DNA from 4 places in the Rhodococcus sp. MPR-R1B genome. Region 1 is predicted to be linked to each of the others. Evidence: riboswitches for the same ligand, from Rfam matches in the RefSeq annotation. Region 1 holds a riboswitch; each other region holds the start of a gene.
The links. Region 1 has a riboswitch for S-adenosylmethionine ahead of AC1Q61_RS03365 (LLM class flavin-dependent oxidoreductase). Riboswitches for the same ligand answer to the same signal wherever they lie in the genome.
Positions count from the first base shown of each region.

Region 1 (4,183 bases):
CGTAGGGACAGATTCTTTGCCTCGGCAAGAGCACGCCATTCACGTGCGATCGCAATGGGGTCGTTGCCGTCCCGCGCGGAACCGCGCGTCTCCGAAACCGGGCGGGCAACCGGATCTTGCTCGGGGAGTGGACCGTCGGGGTCTCGATCGGAAAGGTCCTTACCCCACACCAGTCCGACGAGAGAGAGGGCAGTCTGACCGGTGAACTGGCCTTCGAGGACCCACCGTGCCTTCTCCTCGACTTCGGACTCGTTCTCCGCCAACACGATCTGCGTGCTGGGCAAGATCTTGACGTCGTCCTCCGGTCGCCCGGCTTTACGCAACCGAGCCCGAATGTCGTCGGCGAAGTCGAGCGCGCCGTCGAAATGAGTCCCGTGTCGCGAGAAGATGACGTCGGCATGGGTCGCCGCGAAATCGCGTCCACTCGGAGAATCACCCGCTTGGAAGATGACCGGATGCCCCTGGCGGCTTCGGGGAAGCGTCGGCGTCACGGAGATGTCGAACTGTGAAGTCTGCCTGCGCACGGCGCCGACGGCGCCCGGAGTAGACCAGTTCTCGGACGTACGAGAATCCGAGATCGCGTCGTCGGCCCACGAATCCCACAGTGCCCGCGCGGTTTCGATGAACTGCCCGGCACGCTCGTAGCGCAGGGAGTGGTCGAGGAAACCACCGCGACGGAAGTTCTCTCCCGTCCACGCGTTGTCGGTGGTCACCGCATTCCAGCCGGCCCGTCCGTCGGAAAGTAGGTCGAGGCCGGAGAGTCGACGCGCAAGGTCGGCCGGTTCGTTGTACGTGGTGTTCTGTGTCGCGACCAACCCGATCTTGTCGGTGATACCGGCGAGGGCGGCCAACTGCGCAATGGCGTCGGGGCGGCCGGCGATATCCAGATCGAGAATCTTGCCGTTCTGTTCCCGAAGCCGCAGGCCTTCACCGAGGAAGAAGGCGTCGAACAGACCTCGCTCGGCGGTGAGTACCAACCGCCGAAACGTCTCGAAGTCGATCTGGGATCCGCTCGCGGAATCGGACCAGATGGTGGTGTGGTTGACCCCCTGGAAGAAGACGCCGAAGTGAACGTGAGCGTCGGGTCGAGGTACGGCGGAGCGTGATGCAGTCATGGCCGAAATATCCTTAGCGCGAAGTCAAGTCAGGAGGAGTGGGCGAATCGATTTGCGGGCCGCTGCAGACCGAGGTTGTCCCTCAGGGTCGATCCCGGAACCGGGCGTCGCGTCAACCCGGCCTTGGACAGCGTCGGAAGCACGAATTTGGCCAGCACCGGAAGGTCCTCGTCGATCACGAGAGCATGGAAATGAACACCGTCGAGGTGTCCCGCCAATTCCTTCAGAACCACGGCCGCTTCCCCCGGATCTGCAGCCAGGAGCAGTCGGCCGGTGACGACGGCATTCCCGTACGAGTTCAGCTCGGTCCTCCGCTGCGCCGCAGACAGATTCGGCGTATCGAATGCCACATCGACCTCGGCGACCACCAATGACGCGCCCTCATCGCGCGCCTTGGCAGCCGACTGTGCAATGGTCTCCACCGAATCACCGGAAACGAGAACAACATCCGGCTGGCGTGGATCGATTTCGCCGTAGCGGCCGAACACCACCAACTGGCCTTGAGGCGGCCGCGGAACGATTGCGGGCCCCTTCACCGAGAACGTGTCGCCCTCGAAATTGACGTAATGCAGACGATCACGCTCGAGGAAACGCCCACTGAGATAGTCACGAACGACGGCGTCGTCCTCCCACGAGTCCCAGAGATCGGTCACAACGGTGACCGAATCCCGCTGCTCTTGCTGACGCGCCGACTCCGTTGTTACCGGAGCCCTCCCCCACGCCCTCGCCGCGGCATCGTCTTCGACCGGAACAGCAAGCCAGCCGCCACGCCCACGCGAGGAGTAGTCCAACGTCGCCAATTGCGAGGACGTATGAAACGGTTCGGCGTACGTGGTCCCGACGACGGGGACCAGCCCGATCGTGCTGGTTGTCGCCGCCACGTACGACGCCCTCGAGACGGCATCGATGCGGCCGACGACGTCACCACTCGGGGGGAGGATGGAATCGTCGAACGTCGCGAACGTGAAGCCGGCATTCTCGGCAGCCGCGACGCGATCGCGCACGGCTTTGCCCGTGAGCAGCTGGTCCGGGCGGTGTGAGCTTCGGCGCCAGGCAGCGGGGTGAGTGCCCTCGCCGTCCAGTTCGATACCCACGGCAAATACAGTCATGTGTCCTCCATCGGTCCTGGCGGTAGCACCCACACTGCGGTTAGGTAGCGGGTTGCTGCGGCATCATCGAGCCAGGTCTCTCAGCCACTCTGGATGGTGGATGCAATCTATGCGGGCCACGCTGGGCAAGTCAAATCACGCTTGTCGAATCATATTGACCTACAACATATTTCAATACAATCATCCTGATCGAAAGGGTTGCGCAACGCTAGCCGACGTAGACACGAAAGAGCCCCGCCCGACTCGCGTCGGACGGAGCTCTCGGTGTGCGCTGGAACGCTACTTCGCGCCCATCCATGCCTGATCGAACAGCATGATGCCGGTTGCAGTCGGAACCACACCGTGCACGTTCTTCTGCCAAGCCCAGAACGACGTGAGCCCGCCGATCGGCGCCGATGGAACCGTCTCGTTCCACAGCGTCTGAATTTTGCCGATGATCGCCAGGGTCGACGAATTGTCCTTGGCCTGTTGTAGATCTGCGATCAGCTGATCCATCGCCGGGTTCGCATATCCAGCAGTATTCGCCATCGAGGTGCTGTTGGTCGTGGAGAACAATCCGAGATCGAGAATCGACTCGTACATTCCGATGCCCGCGTGCGCGAGGTCGAAATCGTGCTTGACGTAGACGTTCTGCACGATGTCGCCGGCGTTGTTGGCCAAGATCAAGTTCACCTCGAACCCGACGGCCTGCAACAGTGACTGCACGGCGAGGCCGATCGCGTGGTCCTTGGGCTCACTGAGCGCGACGTAGTCGAGGCTGCCGTCGTATCCGTCTGCCTTCGCCTGATTCAGAAGCTCCTTGGCCTTTTCGGGGTCGTAGGCAATACCCGGTGTGTCTACATGCCATTGAGACGTCGGACCGAACAACTCCGAGCCCGGCAGTCCCTCACCGTTTTCCACTCGCTGATCGATCAACGTGGTGTCCAGCGCGTAGCCGATGGCCTGGCGAACGCGAACATCCGAGCCCGGTCGGCCCTCACGGTTGTTGATAATCTCGGCACTACCGGCATTGAGCACGTCGATGTAGCCGGGGTAGCCAGCGGACTTGGCGGAATTGATCGCCGACGTGAGGCCGCGAATGTAGGCGACATCGAGCTGACCGCTGTTCAATGATTCGAGATTGGCCTGCGGACCGTTGAGCGCAACCATCCGCAACTTGTCCAGCTTGGGGGCGCCGCCGTAGTAGGACGGGTTGGCCTTGAAGATTCGCTCGACGCTCGGTGTGAAGACATCTTCGGTGAAGGGTCCGGCTCCGATGGCGGTGAACTTGTCGCCCTGCTGCGAACTCGGGGCGACGATCATCCCGTGCCCGAGAGCGAGCATCGACGGAAAACGCATCCACGGCGTCTTCAGCTTGAATTCCACTGTCGTCGGACCGCTTGCCTGCGCCGATTCCACCGAAGCCAGCCACAGTTCGGCGCCATTGCCCTTGCCCGCGTTGTACCGATCGATGCTCGCGATCACGGCGTTGGCGTCGAGGGTGGTGCCGTCACTGAACTTCACACCGTCGCGAAGTTTCAGCGTCCAGGTGGCTCCGTCGTCAGCTGTCTCGAGCGATTCAGCCAACTTGGGCTCGAACTCGCCGCTCGCAGTGTCGTAACTCATCAGGACGTCGTACACAGCAGCGAAGGCCTCACCGCCGGAACCGCCGCGCGCGGCCGTCTTCGTCGGGTCGAGTGAGGGAACGAGCACCTGTACGCCGTACGTCATGGTCCCGCCGGCCACCGCAGTTCCCGGATCAGGCTGCTCGTTGACCATGCCGGTCACGACGTCCGCCGACGCGGTCGTCGTATCGGTCCCGCTGTCGTCACCATTGCTCGCGCAGCCCACCAATAGAACCCCGGTACCGAACAATGCGACGGTGACCCGGCTGACTTTCCCGATGCGCCAAGATCTCGAGTGCGACACGGAGATTCCACCTCACTTTCAGTAGACGCAGCCACGGATCGGCCGCAATCG
Region 1 covers NZ_JBXAFO010000002.1:130,764-134,946, reverse strand. Annotated here, with positions in the region: gene AC1Q61_RS03370 (NtaA/DmoA family FMN-dependent monooxygenase) at 1-1,115, opposite strand, end outside; gene AC1Q61_RS03365 (LLM class flavin-dependent oxidoreductase) at 1,145-2,224, opposite strand; SAM riboswitch class I at 2,229-2,324, opposite strand; gene AC1Q61_RS03360 (ABC transporter substrate-binding protein) at 2,504-4,132, opposite strand.

Region 2 (4,183 bases), on a different contig from region 1:
ATCGTCCACCGTTCCAAGGATTTTCGTCGTTCTGAGCGGAGTTCTCGAAGCGCGCATCCAGTTCGGACTCGGTGCGGTACGTCAGGTGCGCGATGCGACGGGCGATGCCGAGTCCGGCGCGAGGTACCCGCCCCGTTCCGTGGTAGTCACCGCCCTGCCAATCCGGATCGGAGACGATGGCAGCGATCTGCGTCGTCTGGGTGCCGATCTGATCTGCGGTGGCCCGTGAACCGGTTGCGAGAACCAACGCGGAGCGAATGCTGTCCGGGTAGGTAACTGCCCATTCGAGGGTGCGCATGCCGCCCATGGATCCGCCGACTACCGAGGCCAACTGGTCTATCCCGAGGAGATCGACGAGCTTCTTCTCCGCCGCGATCTGATCCCGGATGGAGATCTCCGGGAACCTGCTGCCCCACGGCTTGCCGTCGTCGGCCAGCGAACTGGGACCGGTCGTGCCGCGACAACCACCGAGGACATTGGTTGCGATGACGCACCATTCGCCGGTGTCGATCGGTTCGCCGGCGCCGACCATCCCGTTCCACCAACCGGGGGAGGGCTGATTTGCGGAGATCGGTCCGGTGACGTGTGAGTCTCCGGTCAGTGCGTGCTCGACGAGTACGACGTTGTCGCGGTTCGGGGACAGCTCACCCCACCGCTGAACGGCGAGCGAAACCGAGGGGAGTACCGCGCCGCTCTCGAGTTCCAGGGCGCCGATGTCGACGAACCCCACCTGGCCGTCGGGCGGGGGAAGGAGGTCGATCCTGGGCTCCAATTCGTTCACGGTCACGAGTTTGCCACCGCAGCCAGGCCGACGGTGATATCGGCGATGATGTCGTCGATTCCTTCGATACCGACCGCGAGGCGAACGAGTCCGGGTGTGACACCGGAGGCGAGCTGCTCTTCGGGGGTGAGCTGCGAGTGTGTCGTCGAGGCGGGGTGGATGACGAGTGAGCGAACGTCGCCGATGTTGGCGACGTGGCTGTGCAGCGTCAGAGCGTTGACGAACGTCTTGCCCGCATCGATACCTCCGGGCAGCTCGAAGGTGACGATGGCGCCGGTTCCCTTGGGCGTCAGCTGCTTTCCGCGTTCGAACCATGGCGAGGAGGGGAGTCCCGCGTAGGAAACGGAGGCCACCTCGCCGTGGCCGTCGAGGAATTCGGCGACCTTCTGTGCATTGGACACGTGACGCTCGATGCGCAGGCTCAAGGTTTCGATGCCCTGCGCGATGAGGAACGCGTTGAACGGCGCCACGGCGGAGCCGAGATCGCGCAGCAGTTGGACGCGCGCCTTGAGTGCAAACGCCGGCGCGCCGAGGTCTGCGAAGGTGACGCCGTGGTAGCTGGGATCAGGCGTCGTGAAGTTCGTGTGGCGACCCTGCGTCCAATCGAAGGTGCCGCCGTCGACGATCACGCCGGCGATCGCGGTGCCGTGTCCGCCAAGGTATTTGGTGGCCGAGTGAACGACGATGTCGGCGCCGTGTTCGAGTGGGCGGAGCAGGTACGGCGTCGCGACTGTGTTGTCCACGATCAACGGAAGACCGTTCTCGTGGGCCAGCGACGAGATGCCGGGGAGGTCGAGGATGTGGTTCTTGGGATTGGCGATCGTCTCGCCGTAGAACGCCTTCGTGTTCGGGCGAATGGCTTCGCGCCACTGCTCGAGATCGTCGGGATCCTCGACGAAGGTGACTTCGATGCCCAGCTTGCGAAGGGTGTAATGCAAGAGGTTGTACGTGCCGCCGTACAGGTACGGGCTCGAGACGATGTGGTCGCCGGCTTCGGCAATGTTGAGGATCGCGATGGTTTCGGCAGCCTGACCCGAGGAGAGGAGGAGTGCGGCGACTCCGCCTTCGAGGGCGGCGATGCGCTGCTCGACGGCGTCCTGTGTGGGATTCATGATCCGCGTGTAGATGTTGCCAGGCTCGGCGAGGCCGAACAGTGCCGCAGCGTGATCGGTGCTGTCGAAAACGTAGCTGGTGGTCTGGTAGATCGGCAGAGCGCGCGCATTGGTGGCGGTGTCCGCTGTCTGCCCGGCGTGCACCTGCTTGGTCTCGAACGACCAGTTCGCGGTCGGATCAGAAGTTGCTGCGCCGTCGGCTGTGTTGTCGGTCATGATTTGTTCACTCCAGTGGTCTGACGGATAGATGTCGGACGGGGGCGAAGGATCGCCGCCCCGTGCTGGGGTCTATCTACAAGTGCGACACATACTGAGTTACCTCCGTGGGGCTCGGCCCGGTCTGGGGTCCGTCCCTGTCGGACCCGCGCTTGTCACCCGAATTGCGGTGGAACTGCGTGAGCAGATCCACGTCGGGAAACCTGGTCATCACCCGGGGCACCCCACCGCGGTTGGAGGGTTGCCGTCCAGCGAGCCGGGGCTTGACGCTGGCACTCATGACCAAGTCGGATTCTACCGGGAAGTGAGCGCAGTCCTGACGCGGGGCGAATTGTGAGCCGCAACCGCACGCGAGACAGAGCGACGCAGCCCACTAGCAGGCAAAAGTTACTCGCGAGTAGAGACCGATGGGTGGACCTGCCGGTTGCGGCCTCACGGGTTAGCAGTACGCTTGTCTTGTTTGGGACTCATCTCCCGAGATCAGTCCACACCGTCTAGGTTTGATAATCGAACCGTTCGCGGACCCACTCACAAAGTGTGACCGCAACCGTGTAACCAGGGAAACTTCCTAGGAGGACGCGAAGCACCCATGTCCAAAATCAAGGTTGAGGGCACCGTCGTCGAACTCGACGGCGATGAGATGACGCGCATTATCTGGCAGTTCATCAAAGACAAGTTGATCCATCCGTATCTCGATGTGAACCTCGAGTACTACGACCTCGGTATCGAGTACCGCGACGAGACCGACGACCAGGTCACCATCGACGCAGCGCACGCGATCCAGAAGCACGGCGTCGGCGTCAAATGCGCCACGATTACGCCGGACGAGGCACGTGTCGAGGAATTCGGTCTCAAGAAGATGTGGCGTTCCCCGAACGGAACGATCCGCAACATTCTCGGCGGCACGATCTTCCGCGCACCGATCATCATCTCCAACGTTCCGCGACTCGTTCCGGGCTGGACCAAGCCGATCATCATCGGCCGTCACGCATTCGGCGACCAGTACCGCGCCACAGACTTCAAGGTCCCCGGCCCCGGCAAGGTGATGATCACCTACACGCCTGAGGACGGCAGCGCACCGATCGAGCACGAACTGGTCAACTTCCCCGAAGAGGGCGGCGTCGTCCAGGGGCAGTACAACTTCACCACGTCCATCCGTGACTTCGCTCGCGCGTCGCTCACCTACGGACTGCAGCAGAACTACCCGGTGTACCTGTCCACCAAGAACACCATTCTCAAGGCGTACGACGGTGCCTTCAAGGACATCTTCCAGCACGTCTACGAGACCGAGTTCAAGGCTGAGTTCGATGCCGCAGGTCTGACCTACGAGCACCGCCTCATCGACGACATGGTCGCTTCCGCACTCAAGTGGGAGGGTGGATACGTCTGGGCATGCAAGAACTACGACGGCGACGTCCAGTCCGACACCGTGGCCCAGGGCTTCGGCTCGCTCGGCCTCATGACGTCGGTTCTGCTGACACCGGACGGAAGGACCTGTGAGGCAGAGGCTGCTCACGGCACCGTGACGCGTCACTACCGTCAGCACCAGCAGGGCAAGCCCACCTCGACCAACCCGATCGCGTCCATCTTCGCGTGGACCCGCGGACTCGAGCATCGTGGCAAGCTCGACAGCACCCCTGAGGTCATCGGCTTCGCGCAGGCGCTCGAAGACGTTGTCATCAAGACCGTCGAAAGCGGCCAGATGACCAAGGACCTCTCGATGCTGGTCGGCGGCGATCAGGGCTACCTGACCACCGAGGAGTTCCTCGGTGCACTCGACGTGAACCTGCAGAAGGCCATGGCCGCGAAGTAGATTCACTGTTTCACCTTCTGATGGGACGTCCGGGAAACCGGGCGTCCCATTTGTGTTCGCGGTCTCACGTGAGTGAACTCACCCGCTCTCACTTGGAAGTTCAACCAGGTGTGAGACCACAATTGATCAGTGACTTCGTCTACCCTCTCTCGTTCTGACACCTCGACACCCGGGGTTCGTTCCGCCAGAGGTCCAGCGATGCTCGCTCTTGCCCTCGGCGGTTTCGGTATCGGCACAACCGAGTTCGTCGCCATGGGATTG
Region 2 covers NZ_JBXAFO010000015.1:154,630-158,812, forward strand. Annotated here, with positions in the region: gene metX (homoserine O-acetyltransferase MetX) at 1-787, opposite strand, end outside; gene AC1Q61_RS21065 (bifunctional o-acetylhomoserine/o-acetylserine sulfhydrylase) at 784-2,109, opposite strand; SAM riboswitch class IV at 2,253-2,393, opposite strand; gene AC1Q61_RS21070 (NADP-dependent isocitrate dehydrogenase) at 2,699-3,922, shown strand; gene AC1Q61_RS21075 (MFS transporter) at 4,052-4,183, shown strand, end outside.
Region 2: it holds a riboswitch for S-adenosylmethionine, as region 1 does, so the genes downstream of both, AC1Q61_RS21065 (bifunctional o-acetylhomoserine/o-acetylserine sulfhydrylase) here and AC1Q61_RS03365 (LLM class flavin-dependent oxidoreductase) in region 1, are expected to answer to the same signal.

Region 3 (4,183 bases), on a different contig from region 1:
CCTGCGAAGGCGGGCCCTGTTCGACGATGACGCCGCCGTCCATGAAGACCGCAGTGTCCGCCACTTCCCGAGCAAATCCGACCTCGTGTGTGACGATCACCAAGGTGGCGCCGTCACGGGCCAGCTGAGCGAGGACTTCGAGAACCTCGCCCACCAGTTCCGGGTCGAGCGCCGACGTCGGCTCGTCGAAGAGAATGACCGCCGGCCGCAGTGCCAGCGCTCGCGCTATCGCGACGCGCTGTTGCTGGCCACCGGAGAGTTGGCGGGGATACTCGTCCGCCTTGTCCCCCACTCCCACTCGCTCGAGCAGTGCGCGGGCCTCGCGGTACACCTCGTCACGATCACGCTTCTGGGCCGAGAGCGGCGCTTCCACCACGTTTTCCAACGCGGTCAGGTGCGGAAACAGGTTGAAGTTCTGGAACACGAATCCGATGTGCGAACGCTGTTTCAGGATCTCGCGGTCACGCAGTTCGTGGAGCCGATTTCCCTTGCGCCGGTATCCGATCAGTTCTCCGTCGATCCGTACGGTCCCGCGGTCGACCTTCTCGAGGTGATTGAGGGTGCGCAGCAAGGTGGACTTACCGGAACCCGACGGACCGAGAATGACGGTCACTTCGCCCTTGCGGACCAGGAGATCAACGCCGGCAAGTACTTCCAGCGTGCCGAAGGACTTGTGAATTCCGCGCGCTTCGACGGCATACACCGTCTCTTCGGCCAGTTCTGCGGTCATCGGGTCGCACCTCGCGGAATATCGAGACGCGCATCGCGAATCTCTTCGAACTTCTTGCGCGCCTTCTGTACCGGAGTCAACGGAAGAGCACGGGCGGATCCTCGTGCATAGTGGCGCTCCACGTAGTACTGACCGATCGAGAGCAACGTCGTGAGGATGATGTACCAGATCGTGGCGACCATCAGCAGGGGCACGACTCGTCCGTTGCGTCCGAAGATGACCTGCACCTGGTAGAACAGTTCGGCGATTGCCATGGTGGAGACGATCGACGTTCCCTTGAAGAGTCCGATGACCTCGTTGGCGGCGTTGGGGAGGATCGCCCGCATTGCCTGCGGGAGAACGATCTTGAAGAACTGGCGACTGCGCGGAATGCCGAGCGAGTGAGCAGCTTCGATCTGACCGTGATCCACCGAGATGATTCCGGAGCGAATGATCTCGGCCGAGTATGCAGCCTGGTGCAGCGCCAAACCGATGACTGCTGCGGTGAATCCGCCGATCACACCGCTGACCTGGAAGGTGAAGAACTCGGGACCGAAAGGTATTCCGAGAGAAAGCGTCTGGTACAGGTATGTGATGTTGAACCAGAAGAGCAGCTGCACGATGAGTGGAATCGAGCGGAAGGCCCAGATGTAGGTCCAAGCGATCACCTGCAGGACCGGGTTTTTCGACAACCGACCGAGTGCCAGGAAAACACCGAGACCGAATCCGAGGATCGTCCCCCACAGCGTCAGTTTGATCGTCATCCACAGCGCGGCGAGCACTGATTTCGCGGTGAAGTACTGCGCGAAGGTCGGCCAGTCCCAGCCGGGGTTGACGACGAGTCCGTGGATGAACTGAGCAAGCAGGACCAGCACGACCGCACTGATCACCCAGCGCAGCGGGTGCCAGGTGCGAGCGACGACAAGCTCCGAGTCGGGAAGTTGCGACTCGGACACCGACTTTTCGGGGCGGACATCGGTGGGCGCGCTCACGGCGCGCTACCTGACGGAGTGGACATCACGAATAGACCTTTCGGGGAAATGGGAACGCAGCTGTGTCCTCGAGTTGGTGCGCTCGAGTTGCGAAGACGACGAGAGTTCGGTCATCGACAGTGACACGAAGCGGTGCGGCACAGATCGATGTGACGTCGCTTGTGCGCAGCGTGCGAAGTGGTAACCATGTGATGCCTTCCATCGGTCCTGGCGGTAGCACCCGCTCCCGATCACTCGGGGGGTTGCTGCGACGTCGACGAGCCAGGTCTCTCGGTCGCTCTGGATGGTGAGCAAAGACTAGACCCGAAATGTCGAGTCGTCAAATGTTGTATTTCCCTGCACTGCAAGGGAAATGAAGGGTCCACGATGTTGAAATCGCATTGATTCCAACGGTGTCCGCAGCCGCGTTCGGCGTGTTGAATGGAGCGTTCGAATGAAGACCGGGACCGCCGTCCGGACTGACTTTTCCTCTGCCGTACCGTCTGCGGAGTGAGTGGACTCGACGCTTTCTTCATCTTGTTGGCCGGTATCGGCGCGGGCGCGATCAACGCCGTGGTCGGCAGTGGAACGCTGATCACGTTCCCGACGCTGGTCGCCTTCGGCATGCCGCCCGTGACCGCAACCATGTCCAACGCGGTCGGGCTCGTCGCCGGCGGAGTTTCGGGTACCTGGGGCTACCGACGTGAGCTGTCCGGACAGTGGGATCGACTGAAGTGGCAGATTCCGGCGTCACTCGCCGGGGCACTACTCGGTTCGTGGTTGCTCATGCATCTACCCGAGAAACTGTTCGAGACCATCGTTCCGGTGCTGCTGGTCCTCGCTCTCGCGCTCGTCCTCCTCCAACCACGCATCCAGGCGTGGGCCAAGAAGCGTTCCACCGAAGAAACGACGCTGTCCACCAAGAGGCTGATGCTCCTGACCGCCGGCACTTTTGCAGTCGGCATCTACGGCGGGTACTTCACTGCCGCGCAGGGCATCCTTCTCATCGGTGTGATGGGTGCCATCCTCCCGGAAACCCTCCAGCGCATGAACGGCGCGAAGAACCTGCTGTCGCTGCTCGTCAACATCGTTGCAGCAGGGATGTACATCACTCTGGCATTCGATCAGATCAATTGGGCAGCAGCCGGTTTGATCGCCGTCGGCTCACTCGGTGGTGGCGTTCTCGGTGCCCGCTACGGACGGCGCCTGTCCCCCACTGCATTGCGCTACACGATTGTCGTCGTCGGCCTGATCGGACTGTGGCGCCTTCTCGCTTGACCGCCCACATCGGGCGCCACCCGCACATACTGGAGTAATGACCAGTACAGAAGATCAGACCGGTTGGACCTACCTCATGGACATGGACGGGGTTCTCGTCCACGAGGAGCACTTGATACCTGGAGCGGACACGTTCCTGGCAGAGCTGGCGTCGAACGACATCCCGTACATGGTGCTCACCAACAACTCCATCCGCACCCCGCGTGACCTGCGAGCACGCCTGCTCAATTCGGGACTCGACATCCCGGAGAAGTCGATCTGGACGTCAGCGCTCGCAACCGCGACGTTCCTGGCCAACCAGCGGCCGGGCGGCAGCGCCTACGTGGTCGGCGAATCGGGCCTGACCACCGCCCTGCACGACATCGGTTACGTCCTGACGGACAGCGACCCCGACTACGTCGTCCTCGGCGAGACGCGAACGTACTCCTTCGAGGCAATCACCACCGCCATTCGCCTGGTCGAGCGTGGATCGCGGTTCATCGCCACCAACCCGGACGCCACTGGACCGTCGCGAGACGGCTCGCTGCCGGCCACCGGCTCGGTCGCGGCACTCATCACCAAAGCGACCGGACGCGATCCCTACTACGTCGGCAAGCCCAACGCCTTGATGATGCGCTCAGCCCTGCGGTCCATCGGCGCTCATTCCGCCAATACGTTGATGATCGGCGATCGCATGGATACCGACATCGTCTGTGGCCTCGAAGCCGGACTGCAGACGATTCTGGTGATGACCGGGATCTCGACCCGCGCGTCGGTAGAGCTCTATCCCTACCGCCCGACCATCGTCCTCGAGTCGGTCGCCGATCTTGTGGGAACAACAACCGATCCATTCCGTAGCAACACAAACAATTGATTCAAATTGCAAAACAAAACCGAAACTCGGTAATTAACTGGTAAAAAACAGCAGATTTGCCAGGTTCCGACTCGTCCGCTTTGTCCAACTGAACAAACCAACGGTTTTATTCGCACCAAACTTACAAACGAGTAGTTAGACGCAGGTCAAAGATCATTTCGACACCGAGTGACAGTTGGACTCCAGTCGTAAAATTGATTTTTCGAAAAGTGGTAACGAATCGTTTGCCGTGTCTGATACTCATGTCTGAATGGCCCCATTTCGGGTCCCAGACATGAAATGAGATTTTCATGAAGAAGCAGACCAAGGGTGCGATCGCTGCTGCGGCGGCCGGTGCCCTCCTCCTCGGCGGTGCCGGCTCGCTCGCAATGT
Region 3 covers NZ_JBXAFO010000008.1:183,136-187,318, reverse strand. Annotated here, with positions in the region: gene AC1Q61_RS14010 (amino acid ABC transporter ATP-binding protein) at 1-730, opposite strand, end outside; gene AC1Q61_RS14005 (amino acid ABC transporter permease) at 727-1,701, opposite strand; gene AC1Q61_RS14000 (putative leader peptide) at 1,812-1,889, opposite strand; SAM riboswitch class I at 1,897-1,991, opposite strand; gene AC1Q61_RS13995 (sulfite exporter TauE/SafE family protein) at 2,191-2,958, shown strand; gene AC1Q61_RS13990 (HAD-IIA family hydrolase) at 2,996-3,811, shown strand; gene AC1Q61_RS13985 (alternate-type signal peptide domain-containing protein) at 4,102-4,183, shown strand, end outside.
Region 3: it holds a riboswitch for S-adenosylmethionine, as region 1 does, so the genes downstream of both, AC1Q61_RS14000 (putative leader peptide) here and AC1Q61_RS03365 (LLM class flavin-dependent oxidoreductase) in region 1, are expected to answer to the same signal.

Region 4 (4,183 bases), on a different contig from region 1:
TTGGGGCGCTCTGGCGATCGCGTCGATCGATGCGCGGACGGTGCAGGAGGCGTGCATTCCGGGAACTCTCTCCCGAGCACACGAACTGGGTCAGCACATCGGGGCCCTGGGCAGTTGGCAGGAGATCGCGGAGAGCTCCGGGGCCCTGGTAATGGGGACTGGCCGGGTGCGTGCGGTCCGTCGTAGTCGTCCGGACACCGGCGATCGTCGGGGCAGCGTGATTCTCGAACACGATTCCGCGGTGATACGAGTCGAATTCGAGAGTGAGTTCCTGACCGTCGCGTTGGACGGCGAGATGATTGCAACGTGCCCGGACATCGTGACGTTGCTCGACGTGCGGACCGGCGCCTTCGTCTCGTGTGAATCCGTGCACCAGGGGCACGATGTGGCCGTGTTGGTTCTTCCCGGTCCACAGTGGTGGGCGGAAGAAGTGGGCAGATTGAAAGTTGTCGGCCCGCGGGCATTCGGGATCGACCACGACGCAGTGCTGATGGAGGCGCGATGAGCGCGAGTGTTTCGGCGTTGCTGAACAACCCGGCCTTTGTCGGGCTGTATCGACTGGCCGGGGAGGGTGATCCCGTCGTGACGACAGTGGGAGCACTCACCGGGGAATCGGCACAGTCGGCCGAGGCCGTGTCGGATGCGGCGAGTTCAGGATCAGTTCTGGTGATTCTCGATCGAATCGACATCGGGGAGTGGAGATTCGACGCTCTCCTTCGGCGCACAGCGGCGACCGGCTGCCAGGTGGTCGCTGTGCACAGCACTGCGGCGGAGGATGCGAATCTCTCGTTGCTTGCCGATCGGCTCGGACTGGTGGTGCTCGGAGTATCCGACCCGTGGCAGTTCAGCGTGGATCTTCGTGATCTTCTCTCGAATTCGCGGGCGGTGATGGCCGACGCAGTACTGCGGGCGACACACGCGGGCCAACGAGCCGGAGGAAGCGTCGAGAATCTTCTGTCGGTGCTACTGAACACCTTTCAGCGTTCATTCTTTCTCCTGGACACGTCCGGACGTCCGATGACCGGCGCCGACCTGTTGTCAGACGCTGATCGAGCAGCTGCCGGTATGTTGTCGGGTCGCGGGGCGCCCACCACGGTCGAATTGGACTCCGGCGGGGTCCTGATTGCGTGCCCGGTGATGTCCGGCGCAGCCCGAGAGCCCTGGCTGGCGGTGCTGCTCCCGGTGCGTCAAAGCGTCGAAGAGGCTTCTCTCTCAGTGGTTCTCGACGTGGCCTCGTTGGCTGCCGGGCACCGACTGGCCGTTGCGCGCATGGTCGACGAGCGTGAAGCGCGCCGGCGTAGCGCGTTGCTCGGTGAACTGATCGACACGTCAGCAGACGCCACACCCGGACTGCTCCGGCGCGCACTCGACGCGGGTTGGATGCTGGACGGATGGCACATCGGCATCAAAGTCCTGGCGGTCGGTGAGGTCGACCTGGTGGCAAGACGCAGCGAGGTTGCAGATGCTCTCGCCGCCGAGGGAATCGACGCCAATGTCGTGGAACAGGCTGACGGCTGGGCGGCGTGGACGACTCTGCCAGGCGAGCCGCGACCGGAGGCGATCACCAGGATCGCCGAGTGCATCCGTGCAGCTCAGGCGAGGTTGGAACCCACGATGGAGACCTGGGTAGGTGTGGGACGCGCACACGACGGTCCGGCTGGAATCGGTTCGTCCCTGTCGGAGGCCGGGGATGCCGCTCGGCTCGCCGGTTCCCGATCTCAAACAGGTCGATTCCTGCACGTGGACCGCCTCGGGCTGGCGCAGTTGCTGCTGGCGTGGACGCGAACCGACACCTTCCAGCCTGCGGCTGCGGCATTGCTCGCACCGCTACGCGATTCCAATGGAGAGTTGCTCGAGACTCTGTCGACGTACCTCGACGAAGAATCGTCTCTGGCTCACACCGCAACCCGAATGGGCTTGCACCGCAACACGGTATCGAGTCGGATCGATAGAATTCAGCGCCTTCTCTCGGTCGATCTGGCCGATCCGGAAACCAGGCTTGCGCTCCACCTCGCCTGCCGGACGATCGCGCCGTGACGACGGTCTTCGCAGCTTCGTCTTGACAAGCGCGGGAGGTTCCTGCCATCCTCGTTGCCAGGTCACGAGTACCAGTGTTCAGCCCCGGCTTGCTGGTCGGCAACCCTCCTCCGCGGTGGGGTGCTCCGGGTGACGACCCGGCTGCGTTCGAAAACGAATGCGGCAAGCGCGGACTCTTCCGGGGCCATCTCCCGACGAACGAGTCCTTGAACGTGAGGATTGTCTTCGATGACTGCTGTATTGAGTGCCGACACCTGCTACACCACCGCGATTGCCAAGGTTTCGGGTGCCGACCTGCAGGTTCCATTGGTTCAGGGCGGCGAATGCTCCTACGCCAACTTCGACTACGCGGCCAGCGCGCCGGCATTGGCCCAGGTCACCGACCGTATCGCCGAATTGTTGCCCACGTACGCCAGCGTCCACCGCGGTGCCGGCTACGCGTCCCGGATCTCCACGCTCACCTACGAGAACGCTCGTGAATCCGTTGCTCGTTTCGTGAACTGTGCCGACGATCAGGTTGTCGTCTTCACCCGGAACACCACCGATTCGCTGAACCTGCTTGCGCAGTGCGTCCCCGGCAGCACCGTCGTCCTCGACGTCGAGCATCACGCAAACCTGTTGCCGTGGAACGACGCTCGTATCGTCACCGCCGCAGACACCATCGAAGAAACGATCGAGCGTCTGATCGGTGAACTGTGCACCAAGCCTGCCGCGCTGCTCGCAATCACCGGGGCCTCCAACGTGACCGGTGAGATCCTGCCGATTGCACGTTTGGCTGACATCGCTCACCGTTGCGGCGCACGTATCCTCGTCGACGCTGCTCAGTTGGCTCCCCACCGTCGCATCGACCTGCAGGAATGCGGCGTCGACTACGTAGCGTTCTCGGGCCACAAGCTGTACGCGCCCTTCGGCGCCGGCGTTCTCGTCGGCCGCCGTGACTGGCTCGACGAAGCTCAGCCGTACCTCGCCGGCGGCGGCGCCGTGCGTGAGGTGACCATCGAATCCACCGAGTGGGCTTGCGCGCCCGCACGCCACGAGGCGGGTTCCCCCAACGTGCTCGGTGCGGCAGCCATCGCGACCGCCTGCGAAACCCTGCACGCCCTGGACTTCGACGTGATCGCCGAGCATGAGAAGGCGCTCACCGCCCAGCTCACTGACGGCTTGTCCGCCATCGAGGGCGTCTCACTCGTGCGACTGTGGAACGACGCTCCCGACGCCGTCGGAATCGTCACCTTCACCGTCGACGGATTCGAAGCGGGCGAGATCGCCGCATTCCTCTCCGCCGAGCACGGCATCGGAGTTCGCGACGGTCGCTTCTGCGCACATCCGGTTCTCGCGCGCCTCGGCCTCTCCGGCGGTGCAGTTCGCGCCAGCCTCGGCCTCGGTAGCAGCTCGGACGACGTGACGCGGTTGGTCGACGCCGTGAACATCCTGGTTTCGAATCAGCGTGATTGGAAGTACGCGAAGACGGCAGGTGCGTGGAACCCTGTGCCCGAGACCCGCCCCTTCCTCGGAGCCGCAGACGACAATGCCGGCGCAGCCGAGTGCGTCTGAGCTGAGCTCGGTCCCCGAAAACTCGAACGGACAACTAGCATGGCAGCCATGGCACCAGCGGATTTTCCCGCCACCCCTTCGAGAGTGAGCATCACTCTCGGTCAGTGGTGCCGTCGCCATGTCGATCTGTGCCGCACCTCTTCAGGAATGTGTTCGAGCTGACGATTCGTCTCGCTCATCCCATACTTTTCTGATTTTCGGAGGTCTCACATGTCTTCACTCGCTTCGCATTCTCTGCACGTAGCGGTCGAGTTGACCGGATCCGGTCACCATCCGGCCGCTGAGGGCGCACCCGGCAACCTGCCCATCATCGGCGGCGACTACTGGGTGGACCTCACCGAGGGTGAAAAGGCTCTCGATTTGGCTTCATTCCCTACCAATGTGGTTCGGATTCGCGCTGCGGATCTGCGTGAGGCACAGCTCGAACGCGCACGGATACGCGCTGCCGTCGCCGAAGAAGGACGCGATCCCGACAGCGTCGCAGTGCTGGTCGATCTCGAGATTCTGATCGCGCCGGAGGCTCGCTCCGCTCGTAAGGAGCTTGCGCAGTTGGACAGCGCGTTGACCTCGCCGCGGGTTCCCGTTTCGCTTC
Region 4 covers NZ_JBXAFO010000022.1:25,302-29,484, forward strand. Annotated here, with positions in the region: gene AC1Q61_RS24805 (DUF917 domain-containing protein) at 1-505, shown strand, start outside; gene AC1Q61_RS24810 (PucR family transcriptional regulator) at 502-2,037, shown strand; SAM riboswitch class IV at 2,098-2,212, shown strand; gene AC1Q61_RS24815 (aminotransferase class V-fold PLP-dependent enzyme) at 2,266-3,591, shown strand; gene AC1Q61_RS24820 (LLM class oxidoreductase) at 3,802-4,183, shown strand, end outside.
Region 4: it holds a riboswitch for S-adenosylmethionine, as region 1 does, so the genes downstream of both, AC1Q61_RS24815 (aminotransferase class V-fold PLP-dependent enzyme) here and AC1Q61_RS03365 (LLM class flavin-dependent oxidoreductase) in region 1, are expected to answer to the same signal.